Regions from separate parts of the Halomonas sp. A3H3 genome, predicted to be linked through region 1. Evidence: predicted binding sites of a transcription regulator. Region 1 holds the regulator's gene; each other region holds the start of a gene.

Region 1 (5,527 bases):
ATTTATGCCATCTGATTTAGAATATTGGTTATGAAGATTTTGATTTGTTATTTATTTATAACTTTTATTTTAATGGTGGTTTATGAAGCCTAAAGAAAAGATGGATTTGAACAAGCTTTATAAAAAAATAAGGGCTAACGCTGGGAGAGCTGTTTGTGATTATTCTATGATTGAAGATGGTGACAAAGTAATGGCTGCCATAAGTGGTGGCAAAGATTCATTTGTTATGCTTGATACTCTGTTGTATTTGAAGAGAGTAGCACCGATTAATTTTGATGTGGTCGCTGTGAATCTCGACCAAAAACAACCCGGTTTTCCGGAGCATGTTCTTCCTGGCTTCTTCAAAAAGAATAATATTGATTATTATATTATAGATAAGGATACATATTCAATTGTTAAAGAGAAAACTCCTGAAGGGAAAACTACTTGTTCACTTTGTTCGAGACTTAGAAGGGGTTCTCTATATGGGTTTGCTGAGGAGATTGGGGCTACAAAAATAGCTCTTGGCCATCACATGGATGACATTGTAGAAACTCTTTTTTTGAATATGTTTTTTAACGGTAAGTTAAAGGCAATGCCTCCTAAGCTGCTAAGTGATGATCGCAGAAATATTGTAATAAGACCGCTTTCTTATTGTCGTGAGAAAGATATTGCTAAGCTGGCATCAATTGTAGAATTTCCAATTATTCCATGTAATCTTTGTGGTTCTCAGGAGAACTTACAAAGACAGAATATAAAAAACATGTTGGCAGGCTGGGAAAAACAAAAAGCGGGTTGTATTGAAAACATATTTAACGGTATCCAGAATGTAAGTCCAAGCCAACTAGCTGACTTAAATCTTTTCGATTTCCACAATCTCGATATCGACAGGTCTAGTAAAGTCATCTCGAACCATACTGGCAGTGTAGATGTTTCTTCGACCAATTTTATAGAAGCAATCAACCTATGATTTTGTAAAGAATACATTGGTGTATCTGGGCTGTCTTTGGTTATATTTTGATCAACTGCATTTGCTTAAAGCTTTTTTTTACAAAAAATGAATTTTTTGTATGGCTTGTGTTTGTTTTCTTTAGAAGAAAGAAAATTAAGTGACTGTATTGTAATGCTTTACTCACTCACTCTTCCTCTTTTAAAAAATTTGGCATATAAGGTAAGGACAGCTACACGATGCTGGAGATTTTGCGCAATTTGCAGCGCAATGCGCCGGTCAATTTTTCGCTGGTAGCGGTCAATCTGGATCAAAAACAGCCGGGTTTTCCCGAGCACGTATTGCCTGCGTATCTGGATAAGCAGGGCGTGGAGTACCACATTGTCGAGCGCGATACTTACTCGGTGGTAAAAGAGAAAACCCCGGAAGGTAAAACCACCTGCGCGCTTTGTTCACGGCTGCGGCGCGGCTCGTTGTATGGCTTTGCCGAAGAGATTGGCGCCAATAAGATAGCCCTGGGCCATCACCGGGAAGATATTCTCGAAACACTGTTTCTCAATATGTTCTTTGGCGGCAACCTGAAAGCGATGCCGCCAAAGCTGCTATCCGATGATGGGAAGAATATCGTTATTCGGCCGTTGGCCTACTGCAAAGAAGCGGATATCGCTGAGTTTTCGCGGCTGATGGAGTTCCCAATCATTCCCTGCAACCTGTGCGGCTCCCAGCCTAATATGCAGCGTCAGGTGGTCAAAGAGATGCTCGCCGAGTGGGACAAAAAGTTTCCTGGCCGCCTGGAGAGCATGTTCAAGGCTGTCACCAACATTGCCCCTTCCCAGTTGGCCGACCGCAGCCTGTTCGATTTTGAAGGCCTTGAGGCCAAGCAAGCAGAGCTACTGGCGGGGCGTATCCAAGCCTTTAACGTCAGCTAACTGTTTGCTCTTCCTCTTCGGCGAGGGTAATCAAGCGCGGCATATCGAGAATGTTGACCTCTCGCCCGGAGACCGCCACCACACTCTGCTGCTGAAAGCGGCTTAGTATGCGGCTGACCGTTTCCACCGCTAAGCCCAGGTAGTTGCCAATATCAGCCCTGGGCATTGAGAGGCGAAAGCTGTAAGGCGAGTAGCCCCGGCGACGAAAACGATCCGAGAGGGTAATCAAAAAACTTGCCAGCCGCTGATCGGCGGTTTTACGCGAAAGTAGCCGCATCATACGCCGGTCATCGCGCAACTCTTTGCTCATGCTGCGATAAAGCTGGCCACGCAGTTCGGGCAGCTCCTCCGAGAGTAAGTCCAGGCGGTCAAAAGGAATCTCGCAGACGGTGGTCGTTTCCAGGGCGATAACGCTACCGGGGTAATGCTCTTCGTCAATGCCATCCAACCCCACCAATTCACTGGGCAGGTAGAAATTGGTCAACTGCTCGCTGCCGTTACCTTCGGCGGTGATCTGTTTCAAACTGCCCGAACGGACTGCGTAAACGCTGGTAAAGGTGTCGCCCTGACGAAACAGCGGTTCGCCTTTTTTCAGCGGCGCGCGACGACGAATAATGGCGTCAAACTGCCCCACGTCGTCCAGCTCAAGGGCAAGTGGCAGGCACAGTGAGCTCAAACTGCAGGTTTGGCAGCGAGCTTCATGGAGTAGCGAGCGCCGACGGCTCATGGGTTCCAACATGCTTTGCTCCTTGAGAGGGTCCCGCTTATCAATTAGAAAATCCTTACTTATTATAGTCGCTTTAGCATGCCTGCAATAAGGTGATTAAACAATCTTAGAATACTGTTGTCCCGTTTGCCCGGAAAGATGGGTATCAAACGCCATTGCTATATGGCGAATCAGCAGTCGACCCATTGGCGTTGCGTTAAGCTGGTCGCCGCTGCGTGCCAGCAGGCCATCTTGCTCGGCGCTTTGCAGGCGCTCAAGCGCAGGCGCAAAGTAGCGTGGGGCATCAATGTTCCAGCGCTGGCTAACGGCGGTCAGGTCAATGCCCATATTGCACATCAGCCGCTCAATCACATCCCGGCGGATCAGGTCGTCATCACTTAAGCGTATGCCACGCACGGTGGCAAGCTGCCCCTGATCCAGCGCCGCTTCGTAGCGGGCCAGATCGCTAGGATTCTGCGCATAGACGTCATCAATACGGGAAATCGCCGATACGCCAAGCCCGATTAAGTCGCACTGAGCATGGCTGGAGTAGCCCTGGAAGTTGCGCTGCAGCGAGCCTTCGCGCTGGGCAATAGCCAGGCTATCGTCAGGGCGGGCAAAGTGATCCATACCGATATGCACATAGCCAGCTGCGGTGAGCATTTCGATGGTGGTGCGCAGAATCGCTAGCTTCTCTTCTCCGCCTGGCAAGTCATCGACATTAATGCGCCGCTGCGGGGCAAAACGCTCGGGCATATGCGCGTAATTAAACACAGAAAGGCGCGCCGGGTTGAGCTCGATCACCTGGCGTAGGGTGTTGGCAAAGCTCTTTTCAGTCTGAAATGGCAAGCCATAAATTAGGTCGAGATTGAGCGAGCGAAAGCCCAGGCGATGCGCCTCCTCCATCAGCGTTTCGGTAAGTACCCGAGGCTGAATACGGTTAATCGCTTTCTGCACCAGCGGGCTTAAATCCTGCACGCCCAGGCTGATGCGATTAAAGCCGAGGGATTCGAGATGGCGCAGCGTAAACACATCCGCTTCGCGAGGATCTATTTCAATTGCGTAATCGCGATCAGCAGACGATGAAAGACCAAAACGTGCATCCAGTCGATCAATCAGGTCGCCCATCTGGTTCAAACTGAGAAATGTCGGCGTGCCGCCGCCCCAATGCAACTGCTCCACCGGTCGTGATGTATCCAAGTGGCGTGCGGTCAGCACCATTTCACGGTCAAGCCGGGCTATATAGGGCTCGGCAAGGGCAGTGTTTTTGGTAGCGATTTTATTACACGCGCAGTAGAAGCAGATCTTGCGGCAGAAGGGCACATGAACGTACAGAGAGAGCGGACGCTTACTGGCATTGCTACGCTCCAATGCCTGGGTCAGGTCGCCAGGGGTAAATTGGTCGTGAAACGACAGCGCCGTGGGGTAGGAGGTGTAGCGTGGGCCGTTGGTGTCGTAGCGACTCAGTAACGCTTCGTCCCACACCGGCTGCATAGGGGCTGCGGCAGCAGCGGGTGCAAGAGGCAAGGCAGCAGGGGTATGAACGGGCATGAAGGGGCGCTCCGACGTTAGGAAATGCCGCTAGCCTAACCCGTGGTTAGGAGGTAAATGTTGAGCCACGTCATGCTATTAGAGGTTGTGTACCGAAAGCGTCCACAGTTGCCACAGTGCAAAAGCGATAATTGTCAGCGCTGCCACGCTGCGGGTCGCGGGGTGACGTATCAAATGGCTGAGCTGGCGGGCAGCCAGGCCAGTGGCAAGCAGCGCAGGTAGGGTGCCAAGCCCAAAGGCGCCCATGAGTAGAGCGCCCTGAAGCGGGTCGGCAATCGCTAAGCTCCAGGCCAACATGGAGTAGACCAACCCGCAGGGGAGCCAGCCCCAGAGCGCTCCCAGGGCGAAGGCTTGGGGAATATGCACTACGGGCATCAAGCGACGCCCCACGGGTTCGATAAAGCGCCATAGTCGCCGGCCAACGGCCTCCACTTTGAGCAGCCCTTTCCACCAGTTGGCGATATACAGTGCCATTAAGATCAGCATCAGTGCGGCAAATACCTGGAGTAGCAGGCGTGCCGTAGCAGAAAGGGAAAACAGCGTGCCTAGCAGTGCCACCAGCGCGCCTGCGCTCATATAGCTAACAATGCGGCCTGTGTTGTAGCTGAGCAGCAGGCCTCCCATGCGCGCCGGATGACGCATGCTGGGGGGGACTGCAAAGGTGAGCGCGCTCATAATGCCGCCACACATACCAATGCAGTGGGCGCCGCCCATCAAGCCAAACACAAACGCCGCCATTAGCGGCGGCAGATCAAGCCCCGTTGGATTCATGGCCGAGGCTCTTGGTCGTCGGGTGTGTCTGCCGCTGATGGTTCGGAAGATTTTTGCTTTGCCTGCTGATGCTGGCGGCGCTGCTCAGGGCTAAGATCGTTTTCATCCTCATCAAATAGAATGCGGTGCGCTGGGCCTTCTAGGTCATCGAACTGATCATTTTTCACCGCCCAGAAAAACGCCCAGACGGCGAGGCCCAGCAAAATCAGGGAAAGCGGGATCAACAGATAAAGAATCGTCATGCGGCCACCGGTGTTGAGGTGTCGAGCGTTGGCGCGGGCTGAGGTCGCCAGCGCGACAGTCGCAGGGCATTACCCACCACTACTAGCGAGCTAAGCGACATTCCAATTGCAGCTAGCCAGGGCGGCACCAGACCCATTGCCGCCAGCGGCAGCGCCGAAAAGTTGTAGCACACTGACCAAATCATGTTCTGGCGCATGATACGCCGGGTGGCGCGGGAAATCTCGATGGCCTCAAAAATCCGCATCAGGCGTGGGCTGAGCAGCACTGCGTCGGCGCGGGTGCGGGCTAGGTCCGTTGCGCCATTCATGGCAATCGCCACATCGGCACCGGCTAACACCGGCACGTCGTTAATGCCGTCACCAATCATCGCCACAGTTTCGCCTGCGGCTTGAAGCTCTT
Region 2 (5,527 bases), 190 kb from region 1:
AGTCCAGCAGTTCGACAAAGAACGGCAGTTCTGCGTGTTCGCCCTGTTCGAACAGGGTTAATACCAGTTCGCGGCGGTCGGTAGTCACAAAAAAAGTCGAATTTTCGGTGCCGTTCGCGACTCCCTTAAGGGAAACAAAACTGCCCACATCAAATTTTTCTAAAAACGCGGCGACCTGTGCGTCGCTAAGCGGAGTAAATACAGCCATGAGAGTCTCGCCCAGGTTGCTAAGCCCATTATTGTAGCGGCTTGGTCGCTCAGTTGGCAGCGTTGTTGTGATAAGAGAGTCGAGTTTGGCTCTACAGGCTGCCTGTGCAACGCGTATCATGTGAGGCACTCTTATTGGCAATTCTTTTTAAGCAATCCTATCTAACAATGGAACTTGGTTATGGCTCGCGCTCCGATCGTCCTCGTCGATGGCTCTTCCTATCTGTACCGTGCCTTTCATGCGCTGCCGCCGCTAACGACCTCCAATGGTCAGCCAACGGGCGCGGTGAAAGGCGTGTTAAACATGCTCAAACGGCTGATTAAGGATTACCCCGAAAGCCCCATGGCGGTGGTGTTTGACGCGCCGGGCAAAACCTTCCGCGATGAGCTGTACAGCGACTATAAAGCGCACCGCCCGCCGATGCCCGATGACCTACGCAGCCAGATCGCTCCGCTGCACGCCTGCGTGAAGGCGCTGGGCCTGCCGCTGCTTTGCGTTGACGGCGTAGAGGCGGACGATGTGATTGGCACCCTGGCCCATCACGCCACCCAGGCGGGCCGCGATGCAGTGATCTCCACCGGCGATAAGGATATGGCGCAACTGGTTAATGCCCATATCACTCTGGTGAACACCATGAAGGATGAAACCCTGGATGAGGCGGGCGTAGAAGAAAAATTCGGCCTGCCGCCCGCATTGATTATCGATTTTCTCGCTCTGATGGGTGACAAGGTCGATAACATTCCCGGTGTGCCCGGCGTGGGTGAGAAGACCGCTATTGGCCTGCTGCAAGGCATGGGCGGCGGGCTGGAGACCATTTATGGCGACTTAGAACGAGTGAAAACGCTCACTTTCCGGGGCGCCAAAACTCTGCCCAAGAAGCTTGAAGAGCATCGCGATCAGGCGTTTCTCTCCTATCAGCTGGCCACCATTAAAGTCGACTGCGAGTTGCCGGTGGGCTTGGATGATTTGGATATTGCTCATCCGGATCGCGAAGCGCTGGTCACCCTGTATAAAGAGATGGAATTCCGCCAGTGGCTGGGCGAGCTGCTGGAAGGCAAAGACGAAGGCGTGGATGACGTTAAAGGCGGCGAGCCTGCGCCCGTAAGCGCTGAAGAAGGTGGTAGCGAGTCCGAGGGGGCGAGCACTTCTGTGCAAGCCTCTGTTCGTGAAGATCAGGTCATCCTCGAACAGGCAGACTTCGAGCGCTGGCTGGATCGGCTGCAAAACGCCGAGCGCTTCTGTTTCGATCTGGAAACCACCAGCCTTAATTACATGGATGCGGAAATTGTTGGCGTTGGCTTGTCGCTGGAAGTGGGTGAGGCGGCCTATATTCCGCTTGCCCACGACTACCTGGATGCGCCTAAGCAGCTTGACCGTAAAACGGTGCTGGCGGCGCTAAAACCGCTGCTGGAAGACCCGACAAAAACCAAGATTGGCCAAAACCTCAAGTACGACATTTCCGTGTTGGCCAACTATGCGATTTCCGTGGCAGGCCCTTTTGCTGACACCATGCTGGCCTCCTATGTGCTCAATTCCACCGCCACCCGGCACGATATGGATTCGCTGGCGCTCAAGTATTTGGGTGAAAAGACCATCTCCTTTGAAGAGATTGCCGGTAAGGGCGCCAAGCAGTTGACCTTTAACCAGATTGCCCTGGAGCAAGCGGCGCCATACGCCTGCGAAGATGTCGATATCACCCTGCGGCTGCAGCAAGCGCTGCGTCCCCAGGTCGAGAGCGAAGGGCGTCTGGCGGAGGTGCTGGATAATATTGAGCTGCCGCTGATCAAAGTGCTCTCGCGCATCGAGCGAAACGGTGTCGCCGTGGATGCTGAGCTACTGCACAAACAGAGCCAACAGTTAGAGCAGCGCATTGGCGAATTAGAACGCGAGGCGTTTGAACTGGCCGGGCGCGAATTTAATCTCGGTTCACCCAAGCAGTTAGGGCAGATTCTGTTTGAAGAGCAGAAAATTCCGGTGCTCAAGAAAACCCCTAAAGGCGCACCTTCTACCGCGGAAGGTGTGCTGGAAGAGTTGGCGCTGGATTACCCGCTGCCCAAGGTGATTATGCAGCACCGGGGGCTGGCCAAGCTGAAGTCCACCTACACCGATAAGCTACCGCGTTTGCTCAATAAAGCCACTGGCCGGGTACACACCAGCTATCATCAGGCGGTCACTGCGACCGGGCGGCTGTCGTCGTCGGATCCCAACTTACAGAACATTCCCATCCGTACCGAAGAGGGGCGCAAAATTCGTCAGGCGTTTATTGCCCGCCCTGGCTACCGTATTGTTGCCGCCGATTACTCGCAAATTGAGCTGCGCATTATGGCGCATTTATCTGAAGATAAAGGGCTGCTGGAAGCGTTTGCCGAAGGGCGTGATATTCACACCGCCACGGCGGCAGAAGTCTTCGGCACCTCTCTTGAGAAGGTCTCTGGCGATCAGCGCCGCAGCGCCAAAGCGATTAACTTCGGCTTGATCTACGGCATGAGTGCCTGGGGGTTGTCGCGTCAGTTGCATATCGAGCGCAACCAGGCGCAAACCTACATTGATCGTTACTTTGACCGCTATCCTGGCGTGGCCCGTTATATGGAGCGTATTCGCTCCCAGGCAGCTGAAGATGGCTTTGTCGAAACCGTGCTGGGTCGGCGGCTCTACCTACCGGAAATTCAGTCGCAAAACCGCAACCGCCGCCAAGGCGCTGAGCGCACCGCGATTAACGCGCCGATGCAGGGCACTGCCGCCGATATTATCAAGCAGGCGATGATCGATGTGGATGCGTGGTTAGCGGAAGGCGAGTTCGATGCGCTGATGGTGATGCAGGTGCACGATGAACTGGTGTTTGAAGTCGCCGAGAAGCAGGTCGAGGCCTTTATCGAGCAGGTGCAAAAACGCATGCAGGGCGCGGCTGAGCTGAAAGTACCGCTGATTGTAGAAGCGGAGAGCGGTGCCAATTGGGATGAAGCGCACTAATGCCTACTACCAACACCGCAAGCCTCGTTCGTTTACACCTGCGCCTCTGAATGAGGAAGGGGGTGGATGGCATATTGTCGCAACAGTGCAATGCTTAAGTAAGGAATTGATCAAGATCAAATTGTTGGCTCGGGTGGAGGAATAGCCTGTACACATCGCTTTGCCTGGGTTAGCACCTGTCTGTGGTTTCCCGGTGGGGCGAAAGGTGTGTTTAAGCTATCCATCGGGAGTCACTCATGGACATTGTTGAATTATCCAGGTTGCAGTTCGCCTTTACGGCGATGGTGCATTTCCTGTTTGTACCCTTAACGCTAGGGCTGTCGATACTTCTGGCGATCATGGAGTCGGTCTATGTCATGACCGGTAAAACCATTTATCGTCAGATGACCAAATTCTGGGGCAAGCTGTTTGGTATTAACTTTGCGTTAGGGGTAACGACCGGTATCGCCATGGAGTTCCAGTTCGGCACTAACTGGTCGTACTACTCTCACTATGTCGGCGATATTTTCGGAGCGCCCCTGGCGATAGAAGCCTTGATGGCGTTCTTCCTTGAGTCGACGCTGGTCGGGCTATTCTTCTTCGGCTGGGATCGCCTGTCAAAAGAGAAGCACCTGGCGGTTACCTGGTTCATGGCCTTGGCGACCAATATGTCAGCCCTGTGGATTCTGGTAGCCAATGGCTGGATGCAGCACCCCGTAGGGTCGGAGCTCAACCTAGCCACCATGCGTATGGAGTTGGTCAGCTTTGCAGAGGTACTGCTCAACCCCGTCGCCCAAGTCAAATTTGTGCATACCGTGTCAGCGGGGTACGTCACCGGGGCGATTTTCGTGTTGGCGATTTCAAGCTGGTACCTGCTCAAGGGGCGTGAGATTGCCTTTGCGCGGCGCAGCTTTGCGATTGCTTCTGCCTTCGGGTTGGCCAGCGCGCTATCGGTCATTGTACTGGGCGATGAGTCTGGCTATGAGCTGGGGGACGTGCAGAAGGTCAAGCTGGCCGCCATCGAAGCAGAGTGGCAAACCCATCCCGCACCTGCGGCTTTCACGCTATTTGGGCTCCCCAACGAGGCGGAACAGCACACCGACTTTGCCATCCGCATACCTGGTGTGATGGGCTTGATCGCCACGCGCTCGCTGAATACCGAAGTGATGGGTATTCGAGAGCTTAAGGAAGAGCACCGCGAACGCATCGTCAATGGCCAGGAGGCCTACGCTCTCATGCAGCGCCTGCGCAGTGATGAAGAGCGCGAAGGGGATATGGCTCGGTTCGAGGAAGTACGCAGCGATCTTGGTTATGGGCTACTGCTCAGTGCCTATAGCGACGATGTAGCCAATGCGACCACAGCCGAAATTGATCAAGCCGTTGAAGCGTCGATTCCCAAGGTTTGGCCGCTTTTCTGGTCTTTTCGGGCCATGGTCGCCGCGGGCTTTAGCATGCTGTTGCTGTTTGCGCTGGCCTTCTGGCATAGCGTACGTCGTCAGCCAGAGAAGTCCCGGTGGCTACTTCGCTTCGCGCTGTTCAGCCTACCGCTGCCTTGGATTGCCTGTGAGGCGGGCTGGTTCGTGGCCGAATATGGGCGTCAGCCGTGGGCAATCGGCGAGATACTGCCGGTTCACTTGGCCATTTCCAGCCTGACGGCCGAGCAGGTGCTGTTTACCCTGATTTCTATTGGCGTCCTCTACACCATCTTCGTCATCATCGAAATGTGGCTGATGCAGCACTTTGCCCGCAAAGGGCCCTCCGGTAGCGGTTATCTGGATGATGACGCTGAGTCTGACTATCCAATTTCAACCCCAGCACGGGAGGCATGATGATGGACTACGAAACCCTTAGGTTTGTCTGGTGGGTGCTGATCGGCGTGCTATTGGTGGGCTTCGCGGTCACCGATGGTTTTGATATGGGCGTTGCCGCCTTGCTCAACGTTGTCGGGCGCGGCGATGAGGAGCGCCGGGTGATGATCAACTCCATGGCGCCTCATTGGGACGGTAATCAGGTCTGGCTGGTCACCGCAGGGGGCGCACTGTTTGCCGCTTGGCCTCCAGTTTACGCAACGGCCTTCAACGGCTTCTATCTCGCCTTGATGCTGACACTGTTCGCGCTTTTTCTTCGCCCCCTGGCGTTCGATTATCGCTCCAAGTTGGCAAATCCCACATGGCGCCGTCGTTGGGATTGGGGTTTGACGATCGGCTCCGCCGTTCCCGCGCTGATCTTTGGTGTCGCTTTTGGCAATCTCTTGCAAGGCGTTCCCTTCCAGTTCGATGACTATCTGCGCCTGGAGTATCAGGGCGGCTTGCTGGGCCTATTGAACCCCTTTGCGCTATTGGCCGGGCTGTTGAGCCTGATGATGTTCGT
Region 3 (5,527 bases), 780 kb from region 1:
CCGCATGCGCATGAAGAACGTCAGCAAGGACGAACTGGCTGCCATGGATGCAGAGTCGGATCGCTGCGCCCTGGAGCTTTCTGATGCAGCGGTGGATGTGATGGGGTATGCCTGCCTGGTTGCCATTATGGCGATGGGGCCCGGCTACCACCGAGAGTCGCAAAAGCGTTTGCGCAGCCGCACCGAAGAGAACGGTTGCGACACGCCGGTGGTCACCAGCGCCGGTGCTCTGGTTGATGCCCTGGGTGTGATGAAAGCCAAGCGCGTGGTGGTAGTGGCCCCCTACATGAAGCCGCTGACCGAAATGGTGGTCGACTACATACGTCAGGAAGGCATTGACGTGCTCGACTACCGAGCGCTTGAGATCCCCAATAACCTGGATGTCGCTCGCCACGATCCCGCTAATCTTCCCGAGATCGTCGCCAGTCTCGATTTAAGTAACGTGGACGCTATCGTCTTGTCAGCCTGTGTGCAAATGCCATCACTACCGGCCGTCGCCAAGGTCGAAGCCCTGACCGGCAAGCCGGTGGTTACCGCAGCTATCGCGACCACCTATGCCATGCTCAAGGCACTCGACCTTGAGCCCATCGTACCGGGCGCGGGCGCCCTCTTGTCAGGGGCTTACTAACAAGATCAGGTACTTATTGACGATATAGAGTGCTGATTAAGGAGACGACCATGTCGCCACACACGACTGATAACAGCGATGGCGTTAGCGATAACACTGCCACGGACAACTACCGAGGCGTGTGGGATGGGCGCATCGGTTTTGGCAAAACGCCTGCGCTGCTGGTGGTTGATTTTATGCAAGGCTACACCACGTCGGGTTCGCCGCTATTTGCCCAGGGCGTGGTGGATGCGGTGGCCAATATGCCGCCGCTACTCAATACCGCACGGCGCACTGGCACGCCTGTTATCCACACCAACATCCTGTATCACGCCCCGGATCAAATCGATGGTGGCATTTGGGTCAAGAAGGCGCCGGTCATGCGGGCGATGGTGGCGGGCAACCCTTACGCCGAGTTCTGCCCCGAGGTGGCCCCCCGTGAAGATGAGCTGGTAATGACCAAGCAGTATGCCAGCGCGTTCTTTGGAACTTCGCTTGCCTCCACACTGGTCGCCATGGGTATCGATACACTCATCATTACCGGCTGTTCCACCAGTGGCTGCATTCGCGCCACCGCCGTTGATGGAGTACAGCACGGCTTTCGGGTGATGGTCGTGCGTGACTGCGTGGGTGACCGTCACCCCGCGCCCCATGAAGCTAACCTGTTTGATATCGATAGCAAATATGGCGATGTGATTGGACTGGATGAAACACTGGGATACTTAATGAAGCGTTAGGAGTATCCGAAAACGCAGGTGAAGCGGACGTCTCTGTTGAGTCATCAGTCCGCGTTCATTTTTTCCAGCAGATGCATTAAGGCAACCCGCTCTGCCGGGTTGAGATTTTTCATGGTCTGATCGCTAATTTGCTTGGCACTGGGCACCATAGCCTCGACTAATGTCTCCCCGGCCTCAGTGATCACGACCATGACTTTGCGTTGATCATTAGGGTCGGTGGTTAGCGAGATCCACCCCCGCGCTTTAAGACGTTTAATGACGCCACGGATAGTGGCGGGATCAATCGCCGTGGCGTTGACGATATCGGTTAACGAGCTGGGGCCGCGCTCCATCACCGTGCACAGCGTTACAAATTGAATGGCCGTGAGCTGTTTATCGCTGCTGTAGCGCTGAAAAATAGCCGTATGCCGCTGGTAGGCTTTACGCAGTAGATGCCCTACTTGCTCAGAAAAATCATACCCTTGCTCTGAAGGCGTAGAGTGCTCGCCGGAAGACGAGTGTTTGAACGCACTATCCGTTGTCATTCCATATCCTTAATCTATTGGCGACGTCGTGTATCGAGTATGGCACTGGTTAACAAAATGATGCATCAACGTATGAAATACTCCTTGCGCTGGATCAATTCATCATGCTTTTATGGCGTACACGCTATAATTTTACCTTAGTTATCGCTCTTTCATCACCTAAAATTCATCCGCACTGATCATCGTAAACGCGAGCGTGGGAGGCAGACATGGCTGATAAATCAGACTATACAAGAGAGTCACTGCTGTATGGGTCTGATGTTCTGGTGATCTATCGCGACCCGGTTACACCCCCCAAGCCCGCGCCCGGACAGCCAGGTACACACTCAAACTTCACCCCACATGAGCCTGAGATATTCATTGCCGTACTGAGCGATAGTCATATCGTGGCTTTCAACGGCCACGTAGACCTGGGCACGGGCATACGCACGGCGCTCGCTCAAATTGTCGCAGAAGAGCTTAGCGTCGCGTTCGACAGCGTCACTATGGTGCTGGGCAACTCCGTTGAAGCCCCCAACCAAGGCCCCACCATTGCCAGTGCATCGATTCAGATTACTGCCGAGCCTTTACGCCGAGCTGCGGCTCAGGCGCGGGAGTATCTATTAACCCTGGCAGCAAAGCACTTTGACACTGAGCGCTCACTACTTAGCTGCCAGAACGGCGCTATTACGCCAAGTGATAATAACCGCTCATCCGTTAGCTTTGGGGAGTTACTGCTAGGCACCCGTCATGCATTAAAGCTTGCCGATGAGGTGCCGCTTAAGCCGGTCAGCCATTATACCCTGGTCGGCCAATCGACCTCCCGCGTGGATATACCCGCCAAGGCCACCGGGCAATTGACCTTTATCCACGACCTACGCCTGCCCAACATGCTGCATGGGCGAGTGATTCGCCCGCCTTATGTAGGCCATGATAGCGGCGACTTTATTGGCAACAGTTTAATCGCGGTAGATGAAAGCTCTGTGGCGCATTTGCCAGGTGTGGTAAGCGTCGTGGTGGTCGGTGACTTTGTTGGCGTGGTGGCCGAGCGTGAAGAGCAGGCTGCTGCCGCAGCCAAACAGCTAAAGATCCAGTGGCGCCCAATCGAAGGCTTGCCTCAGTTGGACAACATAGAGCAAGCACTGCTCGACCTGCCCAGCAAGCAGCGCATACTCCTCGAAGAGGGTGATCTCGATAACGCTCTGGCTGCCGCACAGCATCCGCTCAATCGTCACTATGTGTGGCCATTCCAGCTGCATGGCTCCATCGGCCCTTCGTGCTCTGTCGCCGATGCCAACGAAGATGGCCTTTACGTATGGTCGGGCACCCAAAATCCACACAGCCTGCGCGCCGACCTCGCCCGCCTTACCGGTTTGGATGAAGGCGTTATCACCATTACCCGCATGGAAACCTCAGGCTGCTATGGCCGCAACTGCGCCGACGACGTTGGCGCGGATGCAGTGCTGCTCTCTCAGGCGGTGGGTCGACCTGTTCGTGTGCAACTAACCCGTGAGCAGGAGCACACCTGGGAGCCTAAAGGGGCTGCTCAGTATATGGCCATCCAGGGCGGCTTGAACGCAGATGGCAGCCCAGCAGGCTATCGCTTTAATACGCGCTACCCCTCTAACAGTGCGCCCACCCTGGCACTACTGCTGACCGGCGCTGCCTCACCGATTGATATCCCCTTTGAAATGGGGGATCGAACATCAGTGCCGCCCTACCGCTACCCTCATCGCCAAATAGTGTGCGACGACGTCCCGACCCTGGTGCGCGCCTCCTGGCTGCGTGGTGTCTCGGCGCTGCCCAGCACCTTCGCCCACGAAAGCTATATTGATGAGCTCGCCTATTTGGCGGGTGAAGATCCTGTCGCCTATCGGTTGCGCTACTTAGCCGATAACCGCGCCTGCGAGCTTGTCGAAGCGCTAGCCGAACGTGCGAACTGGAAGCCCTGCACCGCTAACGCCAATCCGAGTAGCGATGGCGAGTGGCGCTACGGCCGAGGCTTCGCTTACGCCCAGTACGTACATAGTAAATTCCCCGGCTTTGGTGCCGCGCTAGCCGCCTGGGTGATTGAGCTTAAAGTCAATGTGAAGAGTGGACGGGTTATCGTCGAGAACCTATATGTAGGTCAGGATGCGGGCCTGATGGTGAACCCCGCCGGCGTTCGCCATCAGGTGCATGGTAATGTGATCCAGATGCTCAGCCGCACTTTAAAGGAGCGGGTAACCTTTGAGGATGGTTTACCAACCAGCAGAGAGTGGGGCGGCTACCCTATTCTGCGTTTCTCGGAGTTGCCTCCCATCGACGTCATGCTGCTTGATCGCCCTGAACTGCCCCCACTCGGTGTTGGGGAGTCCGCCTCACTGCCCGGCGCTCCCGCGATTGCCAACGCGCTTTTTGATGCCACGGGGGTACGCTTTACCCATCCCCCTTTTACCCCTGACACCATTCGCGATGCACTGAAAGCCGCCCTTCGACTCCCCATGGAGGCGGCGATTTAATGCACCATCTTGATCTACAGGTTATCGAACGTGCGTTGAAATGGGCCAACCAGGGGCTGACCGTTTGGCTATGCACAGTTCTGAAAACTTTTGGCTCGGCCCCCCGGGAGCCGGGTGCCATGCTGGTCGCATGTTCGACAGGCGACTATCTGGGGTCACTGTCAGGTGGCTGTGTCGAAGAAGACTTTATCGTAAGGCTTCAAAAGGGTGAGTTTAACGAACCGGTTCAACGGGTGCGCTATGGCGGTGACGCTGGTTCAGCGAATATTCGTTTACCCTGCGGTGGTCGCCTTGAAGTGTTGGTTGAACGGCTAGCGCCCAACACCGAAAACCTCACTCACCTAGAAGTGATGCATGCCACGCTACTGGGTCGCCAACCGCTAACCCGCTGCATCACACTGGATGGCAGCGGCAAGCGCTTTAACCCATCGAATAACACCGAGCCCACCGTTACTTTCGATACAGATAGCGTCAATATTCGCATAGGCCCTGCGCTACGGCTGATTATCGCGGGGATCTCTTCAGTCTCTGCGCCCTGTGCGCTGTTTGCCCAAACGCTTGGTTTTGAAGTGATTGTCTGCGACCCCAGAGACGCGCCTAGGCAAAATTTTGCTGTCGCCGGAGTGGAGGTGCAGGCGGTACTGCCCTCAGTGTTTATTGCCTCTGGCGGTTGCCATGCCAATACCGCCGTTGTGGCCTTGACCCATGACCCGCGTATCGATGATTTAGCGATGATCGAAGCCGTCCGAACGGAAGCCTTTTACATTGGCGTTATGGGCTCTCAGCAGACATCACAGCAGCGTGCCGAACGACTGCTACGTTCTGGCGGCCTGACGGAAAGCCAAGTAGCAAGAATTGCCATGCCCATTGGGCTTAATCTGGGTAGCAAAACACCGGCTGAAATTGCGCTAGCCGTGATGGCCGATATTGCTCGCCTCTCTCGCGGAAAAGAACGCCATGCCTTGTAGCGATATCATAGTCATCGTGATGGCGGCAGGGCAATCAAGCCGCTTTGGCAGCGATAAAAGAGTCGCCAAGTTAGGCAATGGGGAAACGCTGCTTAGCTCCACTTTACGAACTATTCAGAAAACTTTTTCTAATAGCCGTGTTGTTATCAAACCCGAAGATAACGCCCAGTCACTCGGCCTTATACCAACGAATCACATTATTATTAGTCAG

Evidence for each region. The regulator FNR, encoded in region 1, switches genes on or off when oxygen is low (the NO sensors DNR and NnrR bind a similar motif). The targets are predictions, from matches to a motif close to TTGATNTANATCAA.
Region 2: the regulator FNR is predicted to act here: its motif matches at 3,285-3,298, upstream of HALA3H3_RS13105 (cytochrome ubiquinol oxidase subunit I).
Region 3: the regulator FNR is predicted to act here: its motif matches at 1,953-1,966, upstream of HALA3H3_RS10580 (xanthine dehydrogenase family protein molybdopterin-binding subunit).

Annotation. Positions count from the first base shown of each region.
Region 1 covers NZ_HG423343.1:3,156,095-3,161,621, forward strand. Annotated here, with positions in the region: gene ttcA (tRNA 2-thiocytidine(32) synthetase TtcA) at 83-949, shown strand; partial or broken gene ttcA (tRNA 2-thiocytidine(32) synthetase TtcA) at 1,150-1,857, shown strand; gene fnr (fumarate/nitrate reduction transcriptional regulator Fnr) at 1,850-2,596, opposite strand; gene hemN (oxygen-independent coproporphyrinogen III oxidase) at 2,681-4,114, opposite strand; gene HALA3H3_RS13985 (sulfite exporter TauE/SafE family protein) at 4,193-4,885, opposite strand; gene ccoS (cbb3-type cytochrome oxidase assembly protein CcoS) at 4,882-5,127, opposite strand; gene HALA3H3_RS13995 (heavy metal translocating P-type ATPase) at 5,124-5,527, opposite strand, start outside.
Region 2 covers NZ_HG423343.1:2,964,827-2,970,353, forward strand. Annotated here, with positions in the region: gene HALA3H3_RS13095 (homoserine kinase) at 1-208, opposite strand, end outside; gene polA (DNA polymerase I) at 389-3,178, shown strand; gene HALA3H3_RS13105 (cytochrome ubiquinol oxidase subunit I) at 3,415-4,986, shown strand; gene cydB (cytochrome d ubiquinol oxidase subunit II) at 4,983-5,527, shown strand, end outside.
Region 3 covers NZ_HG423343.1:2,377,827-2,383,353, reverse strand. Annotated here, with positions in the region: gene HALA3H3_RS10595 (maleate cis-trans isomerase family protein) at 1-628, shown strand, start outside; gene HALA3H3_RS10590 (N-carbamoylsarcosine amidohydrolase) at 679-1,344, shown strand; gene HALA3H3_RS10585 (MarR family winged helix-turn-helix transcriptional regulator) at 1,389-1,868, opposite strand; gene HALA3H3_RS10580 (xanthine dehydrogenase family protein molybdopterin-binding subunit) at 2,078-4,348, shown strand; gene HALA3H3_RS10575 (XdhC family protein) at 4,348-5,316, shown strand; gene HALA3H3_RS10570 (nucleotidyltransferase family protein) at 5,306-5,527, shown strand, end outside.